Regions from separate parts of the Streptomyces sp. B3I8 genome, predicted to be linked through region 3. Evidence: riboswitches for the same ligand, from Rfam matches in the RefSeq annotation. Region 3 holds a riboswitch; each other region holds the start of a gene.

Region 1 (3,267 bases), 3.5 Mb from region 3:
CACGTCCGTGCCGAGCGCCTCCCGCGCGAGCCGCGCGGTGAGCACGGCCTCCCCGGCGGTGAAGCACCCCGCCGTGTTCGGCAGCACCCGGATGCCGAGCCGGTCCAGCACCGAGAGCACCGAACCCCGTACGGAGGGGTCCACGCGCCGCATCGCGACCGTCGTCAGCTCGGTCCCGGAGGCGACCAGGGCGCGCTCCAGGACGTCGAGGCTGGGCGCCCCGCCGGTGCCCATGATCAGACGGGACGACAGCGTCGTACCGCCGAGGACGAAGGGATCGTCGGCCATGGTCAGCCTCCTTGGACGGCGGTGAGGACCTCGACGCGGTCGCCCTCGGCGAGCGGCGTGGCCTGCCACTGGCCGCGCGGGACGACGGTCTCGTTGAGCGCGGCGGCGACCCCGGAGGGAGCGGTCGTCAGTGTGCGCACCAGGGCGTCGAGGGGGGTACCGGCGGCCACCTCGCGCGGCTCGCCGTTGACGGAGACGGTGACGGTCACGTGGCTCATGCCGGCTGCTCCGAGAGGGCGGGGGAGAGGGACCGGGTGCGGGCGCCGAAGCGCCGGGGACTGAAGGGACGGGCCTCCTCCGGCAGCACCCCGGTGGTCAGGACGTCCGCCATGACGTCACCGGTGACCGGGGTGAGCAGGACGCCGTTGCGGTAGTGCCCGGTGGCCAGCAGCAGCCCGTCCAGGCCGGTGGGGCCGAGCAGCGGCGCGTTGTCGGGGGAGCCGGGGCGCAGCCCGGCGCGGGTCTCGGTGAGCGGCAGCTCGGTGATGCCGGGGACGAGCTCGTGCGCGTCGCGCAGCAGTTCGTACACCCCGCCCGCGGTCACCGTGGTGTCCCAGCCCAGCTCCTCGCTGGTCGCGCCGAGGACCAGCTCGCCGTTCTCGCGCGGCACCAGGTAGACGTGGCTGCCGCGGACCACGGCCCGCACCGTACGGCTCAGGAAGGGCGCGTACCGCTTCGGCACGGTCAGTCGCACCACCTGCCCCTTCACCGGCCGCACCGGCGGCAGGACGGCGTCGGGCACGCCCGCGAGCCGCCCGCTGGCGCTGCCCGCGGCGAGCACCACCTGCCCGGCGGTGAACGCGGTGCCGTCGCCGGTGACCACGCCCGTGGCCCGGTCCCCGGCCACCGTGAGCCGCTCGGCGCACGCCCGGTGGAACACCACCCCGGCCCGCTCGCAGGCCACGACGAGGGCCGCGGCCAGCCGGCGCGGGTCGATCTGGTGGTCGCCGTCGACCCGCAGCCCGCCGCGCACGCCCGGCGCGAGCAGCGGTTCGAGCCGGCGGCACTCCCGCCCGCTGAGCCATTCCGAGGCAAGGCCCGAACGCCCCTGGAGGGCGTGCAGGTCGCGCAGGTGGGCCCGGTCGTCGGCGTCGAGCGCGACGGCGAGCGTGCCGCAGCGGCGGTAGCCGAGGTCGTGGCCGGTGACCTCGGTCAGCTCGGCGGCGAAGTCGGGGTAGCGGCGGGCGGACTCCAGGTTGAGCGCGAGCAACGTCTGCTCGCCGTGGTGCAGTTCGGTGACGGCGGCCAGCATCCCGGCCGCCACCTGAGCGGCTCCGCCGCCGGGTTCGGGGTCCAGCACGGTGACGGACAGTCCGCGTCCGGCGGTCCGCCAGGCGGTGACCAGTCCGATGAGCCCGCCGCCGACGACCAGGACGTCGGGGCTGTGCCCCGCGCCGCCCGCCGCCCCGTTCGAAAGCCTCTGCGGCCCTTGCGATGCACGCGACATGGGCGTCCAGCTCCTCCCTTCGCCGGCATGACCCGGATCAGGTTCGTACGGTCGGAGGCCGCAGCCTCCCTCTCAGCCCGGTACGCCCGGGCTCCCGCGGGTGCTTTACGGTGGCCACCCTAGTCCTTCGCCCCCCGACCCCCACAGGGAGCCCCGCACCATGACGCCCTCGCTCGACGGACTCGTCCTCGCCCCGGTGGCCGACCAGGCGCCGGGGCAGGTGGGTACCCGTACCCGTTTCTCGTACCACGAGAAGGACGGCGAGATCTGGGCCGAGTACGCGGGCGGCGACGTGGTCCGCGGCCACCTCGTGGGCACCCGCGCGGGCGACCGGCTCGACTTCCGCTACGTGCAGCTCAAGCACGACGGCAGCACCTCCTCGGGGCACTGCCTCTCCCGCGTCGTCGCGCTGCCCGACGGGCGCGTGCGTCTGGAGGAGAGCTGGGAATGGGAGTCCCAGGAGGGCAGCGGAACGAGCGTCGTCGAGCAGATTCCCGGCTGAGGCGGGTGCCCGGGCGGGAACGCTTATCGAGAGACGGCGTCGGCATGACGGCATCGGCATGACGGCATCGGCATGACGGCATCGGCATGGCGACATCGAAGGCGGGCAACCGCTGTGGACACTGTGGACTTCGAGGTGAACAGGTGAGCGAGCAGGCGCGGGGACCGGCGGAGCGGCGGGCCGTGATCGTGGGCGCGGGGATGGCGGGCGTGCAGACCGCGGTCGCCCTGCGCGAACAGGGGTTCACCGGACCCGTGACCCTGATCGGCGCGGAACCGCACCAGCCCTACGACCGGCCGCCGCTGTCCAAGGCGGTCCTGCTCGGCAAGGCGGAGGGCTCCGCCTTCGACATCGACTTCGAGGCCCTCGGCATCACACTCCGACTCGGCCGCGAGGTCCTCGGGGTGCGCCCCGGCGACCACGTGCTGGACACCGCCGACGGCCCCGAGCCCTACGACGTCCTCGTCCTCGCCACCGGTGCCGAGCCGGTCCTGCTGCCGGGCACCGAGGGCGTGCCCGGGGTGCACCTGCTGCGCACCCTGGACGACGCCGAACGGCTGCGCCCGGTGCTCGCGGGCGGGCACGACCTCGTGGTCGTCGGCGCCGGCTGGATCGGCGCCGAGTTCGCCACGGCCGCGCGCGAGGCGGGGTGCGAGGTGACCGTCGTGGAGGCCGCCGGCCGGCCGCTCGCCGAGGCACTGCCGGCCGAGGTCGCCGCGCCGATGGCCCACTGGTACGCCGAGAGCGGCGCCGTCCTGCGCACGCACGCCCGCGTGGCCCGCGTCGAGCCCGGCGCGGTCGTCCTCGACGACGGCGTGCGGCTGCCGGCCGGGGCGGTCGTCGTCGGCATCGGCGCCCGGCCCGCCACGGGCTGGCTCGCGGGGTCCGGGATCGCGCTCGGCGCGCACGGCGAGGTGCTCGCCGACGACCACCTGCGCGCCTCCGTGCCCGACGTGTACGCGGTCGGCGACTGCGCGTCCTTCCCGTCGGCGCGGTACGGGGAGCGGCTGCTCGTGCACCACTGGGACAA
Region 2 (3,267 bases), 1.7 Mb from region 3:
CGGGTCGAGGGCCAGGTTGAACTGGTCCTCCCAGCGGAACTCGAAACGTGCGTCGGACAGCGCGTCGTCCCACTCCTGCGCACCGGGGTGCCCCTTGGCGAGGTCGGCTGCGTGGGCGGCGATCTTGTAGGTGATGACGCCGGTCTTGACGTCGTCACGGTTGGGCAGGCCCAAGTGCTCCTTGGGCGTGACGTAGCAGAGCATGGCCGTGCCCCACCAGGCGATCATCGCGGCACCGATGCCGGAGGTGATGTGGTCGTACGCCGGAGCGACGTCCGTCGTCAGCGGGCCGAGTGTATAGAACGGAGCTTCATCGCAGATCTCCTGCTGAAGGTCGATGTTCTCCTTGATCTTGTGCATCGGGACGTGTCCCGGGCCCTCGATCATCGTCTGTACCTGGAAACGCCTGGCGATCCGGTTGAGTTCCCCGAGCGTGCGCAGTTCCGCGAACTGCGCCTCGTCGTTGGCGTCCGCGATGGAACCGGGCCGCAGGCCGTCGCCGAGGGAGTACGTCACGTCGTAGGCGGCGAGAATCTCGCAGAGCTCCTCGAAGTGCTCGTAGAGGAACGACTCCTTGTGGTGGGCCAGGCACCAGGCGGCCATGATGGAGCCGCCGCGCGAGACGATGCCGGTCTTGCGGTTCGCGGTGAGCGGCACATGGGCGAGGCGCACCCCGGCGTGCACGGTCATGTAGTCCACGCCCTGCTCGGCCTGTTCGACGACCGTGTCCTTGTAGACCTCCCAGGTCAGCTCCTCCGCCCTGCCGTCGACCTTCTCGAGGGCCTGGTAGAGGGGGACCGTGCCGATGGGCACGGGGGAGTTGCGCAGCACCCACTCGCGCGTGGTGTGGATGTTGCGTCCCGTGGACAGGTCCATGACCGTGTCGGCACCCCAGCGGGTCGCCCAGGTCATCTTCTCGACCTCCTCCTCGATGGAGGAGGTGACGGCGGAGTTGCCGATGTTGGCGTTGACCTTCACCAGGAACCGCTTGCCGATGATCATCGGCTCGATCTCCGGGTGGTTGACGTTCACCGGCAGCACCGCGCGCCCCGCCGCGATCTCCTCACGCACGACTTCCGGGGAGACGTTCTCCCGGATGGCCACGAACTCCATCTCGGGGGTGATCTCTCCCCGCTGTGCATAGGCGAGTTGGGTCACTGGCGTTCCGTCCCGGCCGCGGCGCGGCTGGCGGGGCCGTCCGGGAAAGACCGCGTCGAGGTTGCGCAGCCCCCCGCGCGGCGAGGTGTGCTTGATCCCGTCGTCCTCGGGCCGGACCGGACGTCCCGCGTACTCCTGGGTGTCGCCCCGGGCGGTGATCCAGTTCTCGCGCAGCGCCGCGAGACCCCTGCGGACATCGGTCCCAACAGTGGGGTCGGTGTACGGGCCCGAGGTGTCGTACAGCGTGACCGACTTCCCGTTGGTGAGGTGCACCTGGCGGACCGGCACGCGCAGATCGGGGCGCGAACCCTCAACGTACGCCTTGTGCCAGCCGATGGACGTTCCGGCCTCCTCGCCGTGGGACGTCCCGCCGGGGTTCCTCTCGGAGTCCCCGACAGAGCCCACACTGACGTTCTGTGCGGAGGCAGGCGTGCGTGTGTCCTTGATGGTCATGAGACCTACTCCCTACGCCGGCATTACCCGGTAACAGGTTCAGCGGTCGACGCAGCGAGGTCCGCCGGCGATGTTCCACGTGAAACATCGCCTCTGCGGAGGTCAGCGCCCTCTCAGCCCGGTGCTCCGAGCTCCCGCGTGTACTAAGGCGCTTTTACGCTAACGCCTGCGTGGCAGGACTGAACAGTGGGCCCCTGCTGTTCTTGCGATGATGCGTCGGTGACCACGCCCTCTCAGCACCCGCATCACCCTCCCCATCAGCACTCGCCACACGAGCAGCCTCCGTCTCGGCCGGACAACTCCCAGGGGAGTGCCGGCCACTCCCACAGCCACGGCCACGGACCGGCGGCGCCCGCCTCGCAGCGGCTGCGGAAGGTCATCACCGCCGTCCTCGTCCCGTTCGCCGTCGCGGTGGTCGCGGGGCTGGTCGTGCTCTGGCCCGGCGGTGTTCCGTCGCACGAGCGCACCGGCGTCGGCTTCGACCGCCAGACGCAGCAGGCCACGGTGACCAAGGTGGTCCGGGTGGACTGCGCGGCCGTGGGCGCCGTGGGTGGTACGGGCACGGGCGGCCCGGGTGCGGACGGGACGTCCGCCGACGGCGCCTCGGCCGACGGCGGCACCCCGGGTTCCGGCGCGGGGGACTCCGGTGCGTGCAAGAAGGCCACGGTCCGCGTCGACACGGGCAAGGACAAGGGCCGCACCTTCACCGAGTTCGTCCAGCCGGACCAGTCGCGGCAACTGGACCAGGGCGAGAAGGTCGTGGTCTCCTACGAGCCCTCCGCACCGAAGAACCTGCAGTACTCGGTCACCGATGTGAAGCGCACCCTGCCCATGGCGCTGCTCGCGGGCATCTTCGCCGTCGCCGTGGTGGTCGTGGGCCGGATGCGGGGCCTGGCCGCCCTGATCTCGCTGGCCGTCAGCTTCCTGCTGCTGTCGTTCTTCATCCTGCCGGCGATACTGCAGGGCTCGAACCCGCTGGCGGTGGCGGTGGTGGGGTCGAGCGCCATCATGCTGATCGCCCTGTACATGTGTCACGGCCTCACGGCCCGCACCTCCGTCGCGGTGCTCGGCACGCTGATCTCGCTGGGGCTGATCGGTGCTCTCGGCTCGCTGTTCATCGGGTGGGCCGCACTCACCGGGAACACCGACGACAGCACCGGCCTGATCCACGGTCTCTATCCGGACATCGACATGAGCGGCCTGCTGCTGGCCGGGGTCATCATCGGTTCACTCGGGGTGCTCGACGACGTGACGGTGACCCAGACGTCCGCCGTCTGGGAACTGCACGAGGCGAACCCCGTCATGGGCCGCAGGGCGTTGTACCGCGCGGGCATACGGATCGGTCGCGATCACATCGCCTCGGTCGTCAACACCCTGGTCCTGGCCTACGCGGGTGCGGCTTTGCCCTTGCTGCTGCTCTTCTCCGTCGCGCGGAGCGATGTGGGGACGGTCGCCACCAGCGAGCTGGTCGCCGAAGAGATCGTGCGCACGCTGGTCGGTTCCATCGGCCTGGTCGCCTCGGTGCCCGTGACCACCGCCCTGGCCGCGCTGGTGGTCTCCGCGGACCGCCCGGGCGGGGCGGGCCGGGCGACGACACCGCACGGGGGCGAACAGCCGGCCGCCCGAGTCGGCGGGGGGACGGCGGTGGTGCCCCCG
Region 3 (3,267 bases):
CCGGTAGATCTCGACCTCCAGGGTGGCGAAGGTGGGGCCGCCGAGGATCTGCACGATGCCGAAGGAGGTGAAGGTGAACAGGAACACCATGAGCGCGGCGGCGGCCACGGCCGGGCCGAGCGCGGGCAGGGTGACCGTGCGCCAGGCGGTGAACCGGGAGGCGCCGAGCATGCGTGCGGCCTCCTCCTGGCGGGGGTCGAGCTGTCCCCACAGGCCGCCGACGGTGCGTACGACGACGGCGTAGTTGAAGAAGACGTGCGCGAGCAGGATCGCCCACACGGTGGTGTCCAGCCGCAGGCCCCACAGCTCGTCGAGGAGTCCCCCTCGGCCGACGAGGGCGAGGAACGCGGTGCCGACGACGACGGTCGGCAGCACGAACGGCACGGTCACCACCGCGCGCAGGACGTTCCGGCCGGGGAAGTCGAAGCGCGCGAAGACATATGCGCCGGGGAGCGCGATCACCAGGGTGAGCGCGGTGGAGGCGAGCGCCTGCCAGGTGGTGAACCACAGCACGTGCCGGATGTCGGACTGCCCGAGGACGTCCGCGATCCGGCCGAGCTGCCAGCCGCCTTCCGTCCGCAGGCCGCGGGCGACGATCGCGGTGACCGGGTAGGCGAAGAACACCGCGAAGAACGCGACGGGCGTGGCCATCAGGCCGAGCCGCGCCGCGGCACGCCGACGGCGGTCGCGGTGGTCCCGGCGGCCCGGGGCGGGTGCCGCGGGAGTCGCGTCACCCGCCCCGGTCGCGCCGGTCGCCGCTGCCGCGTCGGTCGCGCCGGTCGCCTTGGTCACTTCAGTACGAGCGAGGTCCACGACTTGACCCACTCGTCGCGGTGGTCGGCGATTTGACCGGGTGCCATGGTCTTCGGGTTCTTGGCGGCGGGCCCGAACTCGGCGAACGCCTCGGGCACCGTGGCGCCGTCGACGACCGGGTAGACGAACATGTTGAGCGGCATGTCCTGCTGGAACTCCTTGGTGAGCAGGAAGTCCAGGAGTGCCTTGCCGCCCTTGGTGTTGTGGGCGTGGTTCAGCAGCCCGGCGAACTCGATCTGCCGGAAGCAGGTGCCGTCGGCGACGCCGGTGGGGGCGGTCTTGGGCTGCGGGTCGGCGTAGACGACCTCGGCGGGCGGGGAGGAGGCGTAGGACACGACGAGCGGGCGGTCCCCCTTGGCCTTCTTGCCGCCGGCCGAACCGGAGAACTCCTCGTTGTATGCCTGCTCCCAGCCGTCGACGACCTTGACGCCGTTGGCCTTGAGCTTCTTCCAGTAGTCCTGCCGGCCGTCGCCGTACTGGGCGGCGGTGCCGAGGAGGAAGCCGAGGCCGGGCGAGGAGGTCGCGGCGTTCTCGGTGACGAGGAGGTTCTTGTAGCGCGGGTCGGCGAGGTCGGCGAAGGAGGTGGGCGGGGCCAGCTTGTGCGCCCGGAAGTACGCCTTGTCGTAGTTGACGCAGATGTCGCCGTAGTCGATGGGCGTGACCCGGTGCTTGCCGTCGAGCCGGTAGGCGGCGCCGACCTTGTCGAGCCCCTTGGCCTCGTAGGGCTGGAACAGGCCGTTGTCGAGGGCGCGGGAGAGCAGGGTGTTGTCGACGCCGAAGAAGACGTCGCCCTGCGGGTTGTCCTTGGTGAGGATCGCCTTGTTGACGGCCTGCCCGGCGTCGCCGTCCTTGAGGACCTTGACCTTGTAGCCGGACTTCTTCTCGAAGTCCTTGAGCACGTTCTTGGAGACGGCCCACGAGTCGTGGCTGACGAGGGTGACGGTCCTGGAGCCGCCGGACGCGGAGTCGCCGCCTCCGGACGACGAGCCGCACGCGGACAGCGTGAGAAGGCCGAGGCCGACGACGACGGCCACCATGCTCTTGGTGTGCACTGGATTCCTCCTGGAGTGGACCAGGAGAAGACGCGGCCCTGTCCGGACCCGACCCGCCCGTGGGGCGGCGGCGGGCCCGGACAGGGCGCAACAGCTCGAGTGACGACCGATCTCCCTACCCAGAATGACCTGGGCGAGGTTCAGAGGGTCTGCGGCCCGGTTGCCGCACTCTCAGCGCTGTGGCGCTCCCCTGTCGGAATATGAAGATGTGTATGGCTGAAAAGACTACCGTCTGTCCGTAAGCCTACCGTTCGGTGGCCGCGAGCTGACCGCAGGCGCCGTCGATCTCCTGGCCACGGGTGTCCCGGACGGTCACCGGAACACCGTGGGCGGCGATCGCCTCGACGAACGCCTTCTCGTCCTCGGGCCGCGAGGCGGTCCACTTCGAGCCGGGCGTCGGGTTGAGCGGGATCAGATTGACGTGAACCGGGCGGCCCTTGAGCAGCCGGCCGAGCCGGTCGCCGCGCCACGCCTGGTCGTTGATGTCGCGGATGAGGGCGTACTCGATGGACAGCCGCCGCCCTGACCTGGCCGTGTACTCGAAGCCGGCGTCGAGGACCTCGCGCACCTTCCACCGCGTGTTGACGGGGACGAGGGTGTCACGCAGTTCGTCGTCGGGGGCGTGCAGGGAGATCGCGAGCCGGCACTTGAAGCCCTCGTCGGTGAACCGGTGGATCGCCGGGACGAGGCCGACCGTGGAGACGGTGATGCCGCGCTGGGACAGCCCGAGGCCGTCCGGCTCGGGATCGGTGAGGCGGCGGATCGCGGCGACGACCCGGTTGTAGTTGGCGAGCGGTTCGCCCATGCCCATGAAGACGATGTTCGACAGCCGGGCCGGGCCGCCGGGGATCTCGCCGTCGCGCAGGGCGCGCATGCCGTCGACGATCTGGTGCACGATCTCGGCGGTCGACAGGTTGCGGTCCAGGCCCGCCTGCCCGGTGGCGCAGAAGGGGCAGTTCATGCCGCAGCCCGCCTGCGAGCTGATGCACATGGTCACCCGGTCCGGGTAGCGCATCAGCACCGACTCGACGAGCGTGCCGTCGAACAGCCGCCACAGCGTCTTGCGGGTGGTGTCCTGGTCGGTCGACAGATGCCGGACGACCGTCATCAGCTCCGGCAGCAGCGCCTCCCGCAGCCGGGGGCGGGAGGCGGCGGGGATGTCCGTCCACTCCTGCGGGTCGTGCGCGTACCGCGCGAAGTAGTGCTGGGAGAGCTGCTTGGCGCGGAACGGCTTCTCGCCGATCGCGGCGACGGCCTCCTTGCGCTCGGCGGGCGACAGGTCGGCGAGATGCCGCGGCGGCCGCTGCGCTCCGCGCGGTGCGGCGAAGGTGAGTTCGCCGGGGGCTGGACGTGCCACGGTCGGGTGACTCCTCAAGACGACAGGGCCCTGGCCACCCGCCTG

The links. Region 3 has a riboswitch for thiamine pyrophosphate ahead of QFZ64_RS25185 (thiamine ABC transporter substrate binding subunit). Riboswitches for the same ligand answer to the same signal wherever they lie in the genome.
Region 1: it holds a riboswitch for thiamine pyrophosphate, as region 3 does, so the genes downstream of both, thiO (glycine oxidase ThiO) here and QFZ64_RS25185 (thiamine ABC transporter substrate binding subunit) in region 3, are expected to answer to the same signal.
Region 2: it holds a riboswitch for thiamine pyrophosphate, as region 3 does, so the genes downstream of both, thiC (phosphomethylpyrimidine synthase ThiC) here and QFZ64_RS25185 (thiamine ABC transporter substrate binding subunit) in region 3, are expected to answer to the same signal.

Annotation. Positions count from the first base shown of each region.
Region 1 is NZ_JAUSYN010000002.1:1,678,957-1,682,223, reverse strand. It holds gene QFZ64_RS09750 (thiazole synthase) at 1-288, opposite strand, end outside; gene thiS (sulfur carrier protein ThiS) at 291-506, opposite strand; gene thiO (glycine oxidase ThiO) at 503-1,735, opposite strand; TPP riboswitch at 1,733-1,843, opposite strand; gene QFZ64_RS09735 (hypothetical protein) at 1,896-2,237, shown strand; gene QFZ64_RS09730 (NAD(P)/FAD-dependent oxidoreductase) at 2,438-3,267, shown strand, end outside.
Region 2 is NZ_JAUSYN010000002.1:3,489,611-3,492,877, forward strand. It holds gene thiC (phosphomethylpyrimidine synthase ThiC) at 1-1,611, opposite strand, end outside; TPP riboswitch at 1,604-1,759, opposite strand; gene QFZ64_RS17620 (YibE/F family protein) at 1,831-3,267, shown strand, end outside.
Region 3 is NZ_JAUSYN010000002.1:5,155,865-5,159,131, reverse strand. It holds gene QFZ64_RS25190 (iron ABC transporter permease) at 1-651, opposite strand, end outside; gene QFZ64_RS25185 (thiamine ABC transporter substrate binding subunit) at 789-1,850, opposite strand; TPP riboswitch at 1,960-2,067, opposite strand; gene rlmN (23S rRNA (adenine(2503)-C(2))-methyltransferase RlmN) at 2,110-3,222, opposite strand.